3 regions of the Bradyrhizobium sp. UBA2491 genome follow, and region 3 is predicted to be linked to each of the others. Evidence: riboswitches for the same ligand, from Rfam matches in the RefSeq annotation. Region 3 holds a riboswitch; each other region holds the start of a gene.

Region 1 (2,259 bases), on a different contig from region 3:
TCGACGCGCTGCATGAACAGGTCCGGCACCCAGTTCGCGGTGTTCATGTCGTGGGTGCGGCGGCGGTCGTCGCCGGTGTTCTTGCGCAGATCGAGGAATTCCTCGATGTCGACATGCCAGGTCTCGAGATAGGCGCAGACCGCGCCCTTGCGCTTGCCGCCCTGGTTGACCGCGATCGCGGTATCGTTGGCGACCTTGAGGAACGGCACCACGCCCTGGCTCTCGCCATTGGTGCCCTTGATGTGCGCGCCGAGCCCGCGGACGCGGGTCCAGTCGTTGCCGAGCCCGCCGGAATATTTCGCCAGCAGCGCGTTGTCCTTGACCGACTTAAAGATGCCGTCGAGATCGTCGGCCACGGTTGTCAGGAAGCACGACGAGAGCTGCGGCCGCTGGGTGCCGGAATTGAACAATGTCGGCGTCGAGGCCATGAAGTCGAACGACGACAACAGATTGTAGAACTCGATCGCGCGGCCCTCGCGGTCGATCTCGCGCAGCGCCAGGCCCATCGCGACGCGCATGAAGAACGCCTGCGGCAGCTCGATGCGGTTGCCGCGGACATGCAGGAAATAACGGTCGTACAGCGTTTGCAAGCCGAGGAATTGGAACGACAGATCGCGCTCGGGCTTCAGCGCCGCGGCGAGCCGCGCCAGGTCGAAGCGGCCGAGTTCGGCGTCGAGCAGTTCGGTCTTGATCCCGGTCTTGATATAGGCCGGGAAGTACTCGGCGTAGCGGCTTGCCATGTCGGCCTGCGAGGCGCTGGTCGGCACCTCAAGCACATAGGACAGCACCTCGGTGCGCAGCTTGTCGAGCAACAGGCGCGCGCTGACATAGGTGTAGTTCGGCTCCTGCTCCACCAGGGTGCGGGCGGCCATCACGGAGGCGAGCGCCAGCTCGTCCTGGCTGATGCCGTCATAGATGTTGCGCTGGGTCTCGGCGACCACGGGCGCCGCATCGACGCCGTCGAGGCCGGCGCAGGCCTCGTTGATGATCAGCGCCAGCCGCGCGTGGTCGAGCGGCACCTTGCTGCCATTGGGCAGCGTGACGTGAATGGTCGGACCGGCCGCGGGCTTGGCAACAGCCTTTGCCGCGTCCTGCTCGGCACGCTGCCTGGTGCGTTCGTCGCGATACAGCACATAGGCCCGCGCCACCTTGTGGTGCTCGCTGCGCATCAGCGCAAGCTCGACCTGGTCCTGCACGTCCTCGATGTGGAAGGTGCGGCCCTCGCTCATGCGTCGCGACAGCGCGGTGACGACCTCGGCGGTGAGCTGCTCGACGATCTCATGCACCCGGCGCGACGCGGCGGCGGTGTGCCCCTCGACCGCCAGGAACGCCTTGGTCATCGCCACCGAGATCTTGCTGGCGTCGAATCTCGACACCGTGCCGTTGCGGCGGATCACCTGCATCGGCGGCGCGGCTTCCGGCGCGGCAAGCGCTTCCGGACGCAGCAGGACAACTGACGCTGGCTTTGTTTCGCGATCGAGAGAGAGAGACATCGTGCAGACCCCGTGATGTTTGTTGGGACTGGATGTCAGGGGACGCTGCATCACCCGGCGGCTGGCGCCACCGGCACGGCTCTGCATGCGACCGCCGGGACACCCCGCCCGTGGACGTAATTTCGGTGTCGCGGCAGGTCTCCTGGCTCGCAGGTCGTCATTGCTCCCTCGTCTTCCCAATGCCTTGCGGCATCAGTGACTTAGCTATCGGGAACAACTCACTGCTTACAGTTGCGGGGGCAGCGCCGGGTTTTTACGGATCAACCCGTAGTTCACCGGCTTCCCTCTTAGCCACCAAATCTAGGGATATGGCAGACCGTGACGCCTATATCTGGTGTGATTTGGGCTGGGGTGTCAACGCCCACCAGACGGCCTATCCAAAATATTTCGATGCTTATCCAAAGCCTCGTTAAGGGTCTGTGGATGAATCATCCTGGAACCCCGTAGGGTTACTACGGCAGCCGCACCGCGCGTCGGCGACCAAACGGATTGAGCAAGCGGACGATTTCGCAGGCCGCAACCAAGCCGGCAAGCCAGAGCGCGCTGCGCAACCCGATGCGCGCAACGATGGCCGGGGTGAATGCCCCGGCCCCGCCGAGGACCGGCGTGGCGGCCAACAGCGTGATTTCATAGCCAGCATAGGCGCCGACGAAGGCGAGCAGGAAGGTACCCACCACGCGGTTCCTGGGCAGTTGGCGAAAGACGGCGGATGCCGCCGCGGTGCCGGCGAGGGCCGCAGCCCCGATCACAAAACCCCAGGCGATGG
Region 2 (2,259 bases), on a different contig from region 3:
ACGCCGTTCATCAACGTCTTGGTGAAGCCGGCGGTGACGCTTGATGTCTGCTGGTTGGCGTAGTCGAACGGCGTGCTGGTGCCCCTGCGGTCGGTCTGCAACTCGTTGACGCCGATCGACGGATCGACCAGCCGTCCGCCGGGGAGACCAAGCTTCTGATCGCTGCCGGTGACGGTCAGGAAGGCAGAGAGGTCCGACGTGTTGTAGTTGACGTTGCCGACCGCGTTGCGCTGGTCGAGCGCATTGTTGGCGCGGTAGCCGTCGGACTTGATGCCGTTGCCATAGAACGAGGTCGACCACGGCCCCGAATTGAGTGCTGCGGAGATCGCGGCCATCCGCGTGTTGAACGAGCCGACGCCGCCCTCGGCTTTGATCGTGGCTGGCGGGCCGCCGGCGCCGGTCTTGGTGATGATGTTGACGACGCCGCCCACCGCGTTGTCGCCGTAGAGCACGGCGCCGCTATTGCCGCGGCTGATCTCGATGCGCGCGATCGAATCGAGCGGGATCGTGGTGAGGTCGAAGCCGGCCTTGTCGACGTCGTTGAGGCGGCGGCCATTGAGCAGGAACAGGGTGTTGTCGGAGGCGAAGGCGCCGAAGCCGCGCAGATCGACCGCAGTCTTGGCGCCGTTCGGGCCGCCATAGAGCGTTTGCAGTTGTACGCCCGGCACCTGGGCAAGGATTTCCGGCAGCGACTGCACCGGCGAATGCGCGATGTCGTCGGCCGTGATCACGGTCGAGGACGAGCCGACGATACCGGCGAACTGGCGTCCGCCGCCGTTGCCGCCCGTTCCGGTGGCCGGTGCGGTTCCGGTCGAATTCGATCCGGCGCCGCTGCCGGCATCGCTGCTCTGGGAGGTGCCCGGCGCCGGGCGGCGCGGCGCCGGCGCTTCGTCGGCGGCCGGCTTGGCGCGCGTGACGTTCTGGTCGTTCGGTTTGGCGACCTCGATGGCCGGGAGCTGATCGGGAGACGGGACTTGCTGCGCCCGCGCGGCGGAGGCGGCGATTGCAGGGGCGATCATCGTCGACGCGAGCAGAAGCGCGCGGCGGCGCCGATGGGAAGGGAAGCAAAACATAAAGTGCGGCCTCGGAATGACGTCAGTGGCACGTCACCGCGAACCCAGTCTCACCATTGCACTTGCGGCATCCGGTGAAGCTCATGCCTGTACTCCCCGACCGGCATCGTCGCGTGTGACCACGGCTGACGGCAGGTCTCCTGGCTCGCGGGTCGTTACCCTTCGTCGCCTTCCCAGGACCGAGTTTCCCAGTGGCATCTGACGAAGGATTCACCGCATACAGTTGCGGGGGCAGCCGCGGCATTGGGGAGGTTTCCCCGCACCGCATTCCCTTTTCATCTCATTAAAGAACCGTCATGTTCAACTAGCGTTCGGCCGGGCAGCAAAGTCAATCCGGCGGGCGTCCGGCGGCGGCGAGGCGGTCACGGTTTTTATCGAGTGTCGCTTGTCTGCCACGGCGATCGCTGTAAGAGCATGGATTGGATGAGCGTGCAGGATTTTGCCTTGGCGGCCGAGGTCGCGGCGCGGCGCCGGTGGGGTGCCACCACGGCGCTGCTCGCGCTCGTCGTGCTGCTGCTGGTGGTTTCGCTCGGCGTCGGTCCGGTGCGGTTGTCGCCGCTCGCGGTGATCGAGGCGCTGTTCGGCGGCGGCAGCGACGTCGCGCAGGTGATCGTGCGCGAGATCCGCTTGCCGCGTACCATCCTGGCGTTCGCGATCGGCGGCATTCTCGGGCTGTCCGGCGCGGCATTGCAAGGCTTGCTGCGCAATCCGCTGGCGTCGCCATCGCTGTTCGGCGCGCCGCAATCGGCGGCATTCGGCGCGGTGCTGGTGATCGCGCTCGGCCTCGCCGATGTGCGCTCCTACGCGCTGCCGGTGGTGGCGATCATCGCCGCCTTCGGCTCGGTGTTCGCGTTGCTCGCGATCGCCGGCCGCAATGCCGGGCTGTTGATCCTGATCCTCGCAGGGCTCGCGATATCGAGCTTCGCCGGCGCCGCCACGGCGCTGGTGATGAATCTCTCGAGCAATCCTTTCGTGGTGCTGGAGATTGCGTTCTGGCTGCTTGGTTCGCTCGAGGACCGCAGCTTCCAGCACGTCGCGCTGGCGCTGCCCTTCATCGTCGCGGGCGCCGCCATCCTGCTCAGCCAGGCCAGTGCGTTCCGCGCGCTGACGCTCGGCGAGGAGGCCGCGCAAAGTCTCGGCGTCGACGTCGGAAGGTTGCGGCTCCTCGTCATCACCGGCGTTGCGC
Region 3 (2,259 bases):
GTCTCCGGCTTCAGCAGTACCGGGTTCATGTCGGTGTGCGGCTCGACGCCGGCGGCGAGGGCCTGCAAGGCCTGCGCGCGTCCGATCTCGCCGCCGTCGATGGTCACGGCCGCATTGTTCGACATGTTCTGCGGCTTGAACGGCAGCACGCGCAGGCCGCGCCGCATGGCGGCACGCGCGAGGCCCGCGACGATGAGCGACTTGCCCACGTCGGAACCTGCCCCCTGGATCATCAATGCGCGCGCCATGGCGTTGGGCTCTTAGAATTCGACGCCCGGCTGGGCCTTGATGCCAGAGCGGAACGGATGCTTCACCAGGGTCATCTCGGTGACGAGATCGGCGATCTCGATCAACTCGTCCTTGGCGTTGCGCCCGGTGAGCACGACATGGGTCATCGCCGGCTTCGACGTCTTCAGGAAATCGACCACGTCTGCGATCGCCAGATAGTCGTAGCGCAGCGCGATGTTGATCTCGTCGAGCACGACCATGCGCAGGTTTTCGTCCGCGATCAGCTCCTTGGCCTTCTCCCAGCCGGCCTGCGCTGCCGCGATGTCGCGGGCGCGATCCTGGGTCTCCCAGGTGAAACCTTCGCCCATCGCGTGGAATTGACAGAGCTCGCCGAAATGCCCGGTCAGCAACCGGCGCTCGCCGGTATCCCAGGCGCCCTTGATGAACTGCACCACCGCGCAAGGAAAGCCATGGGCCACGCAGCGCACGATCATGCCGAAGGCCGACGATGATTTTCCCTTGCCGGCGCCGGTATGAACGATGATCAGGCCCTTTTCGCCGCTCTTGGTCGCCATGATGCGGTCCCGGGCGACCTTGATTTTCGCCATTTTGGCCGTGTGGCGCGCCTCCAGCGAAGCCTCGCTGCCGGCGTCCTCGCGCTCGCCACCCTGTTCAGAAATCATGTGATATTCCTTTGGCTTGACAAGTACTGGGCTTGGACGAATGGTGGGCCCGCGCTGGTTCCTGTCCTACGACAGGCGAAGAGGGAATGCGATAGGGCTCAGGTTCGGGCCCGAAGCGCAGCCGCCCCCGCGACCGTGACCGGAGAGATGTCCAAGGCCACTGATTTCCACGGAAATCGGGAAGGCGGGGATCGAAGGGCGACAGCCTGCTCCGCAAGCCGGGAGACCTGCCAGTGCAGCAATTGAGACCGGCGGACGGGGGTGTTCCGCGACGGGGAACGAGCCTCCATTGGTTGGTTCGTTTGCCTCATCGCCTCCAACTGCCAATTCGGGAAGAGCGATGAGCGTTACACTTCATGTCTGCATCACTTGCCGCGCCGGCCAGACGGTGGCCGAAGGTGAAACCACGCCGGGCGCACGTCTGCACGCCGCGATTCGCGACGCCGGCGTGCCTGATGGGGTCAATCTGGTTCCCGTCGAATGCCTGTCGGCGTGCAGCCAGGGCTGCTCGGTCGCGCTCAGCGCGCCCGGACGGTGGTCCTATGTCTATGGCCGCCTGTCGGAGGCCAATGCAAAGGACGTGATCGCCGGCGCGTCCGCCTATGCGGCGGCGCCGGATGGCATCGCGCCGTGGCGCAGCCGACCAGAAATCTTTCGCAAGCAGTCGCTTGCCCGCATTCCACCCATTGCCGTCGTGCCGGAGGCCGCTGAATGACAACGCTCACCAAAGTCCCCGTCACCGTCGTGACCGGCTTTCTCGGATCCGGCAAGACCACGCTGATCCAGCATCTGATCCGCAACGCCAACGGCAAGAAGCTCGCGGTGCTGGTGAACGAATTCGGCAGCGAAGGGGTCGACGGCGATATCCTGAAATCCTGCGCCGACGCCAATTGTCCGACCGAGAACATCGTCGAACTCGCCAATGGTTGTATCTGTTGCACCGTCGCCGACGATTTCATCCCGGCGATGGAGCAACTGCTGGCGCGTCCCGTGAAGCCCGATCACATCGTGATCGAGACCTCGGGGCTTGCGCTGCCGAAGCCGCTGCTCAAGGCGTTCGACTGGCCGGAGATCCGCTCGCGGATCACCGTCGACGGCGTGATCGCGCTGGCCGATGCCGAGGCGGTCGCTGCCGGTCGTTTTGCGCCGGATCCGGTCGCCGTCGATGCGCAGCGCGCCGCTGACGACAACCTTGACCACGAGACGCCGCTCTCGGAAGTGTTCGAGGACCAGATCGCCTGCGCCGACATCGTGCTGCTGACCAAGGCCGATCTCGCTGGCGCCGAGGGGATCAAGGCGGCGAAGCAGGTGATTGCCGCCGAGATGCCGCGTGAGGTGCCGATGCTGC

What was found. Region 3 has a riboswitch for cobalamin ahead of B2W55_RS26940 (DUF1636 family protein). Riboswitches for the same ligand answer to the same signal wherever they lie in the genome.
Region 1: linked by a shared signal. The riboswitch ahead of B2W55_RS11725 (ribonucleoside-diphosphate reductase subunit alpha) and the one ahead of B2W55_RS26940 (DUF1636 family protein) in region 3 are both predicted to bind cobalamin.
Region 2: linked by a shared signal. The riboswitch ahead of B2W55_RS28395 (TonB-dependent receptor) and the one ahead of B2W55_RS26940 (DUF1636 family protein) in region 3 are both predicted to bind cobalamin.

Annotation. Positions count from the first base shown of each region.
Region 1 is NZ_DDOP01000039.1:88,089-90,347, forward strand. Features, by position in the region: gene B2W55_RS11725 (ribonucleoside-diphosphate reductase subunit alpha) at 1-1,493, opposite strand, end outside; cobalamin riboswitch at 1,609-1,829, opposite strand; gene B2W55_RS11730 (hypothetical protein) at 1,946-2,259, opposite strand, start outside.
Region 2 is NZ_DDOP01000081.1:93,100-95,358, forward strand. Features, by position in the region: gene B2W55_RS28395 (TonB-dependent receptor) at 1-1,019, opposite strand, end outside; cobalamin riboswitch at 1,187-1,384, opposite strand; gene B2W55_RS28400 (FecCD family ABC transporter permease) at 1,497-2,259, shown strand, end outside.
Region 3 is NZ_DDOP01000079.1:45,437-47,695, forward strand. Features, by position in the region: gene B2W55_RS26930 (cobyric acid synthase) at 1-248, opposite strand, end outside; gene cobO (cob(I)yrinic acid a,c-diamide adenosyltransferase) at 261-911, opposite strand; cobalamin riboswitch at 950-1,160, shown strand; gene B2W55_RS26940 (DUF1636 family protein) at 1,252-1,626, shown strand; gene cobW (cobalamin biosynthesis protein CobW) at 1,623-2,259, shown strand, end outside.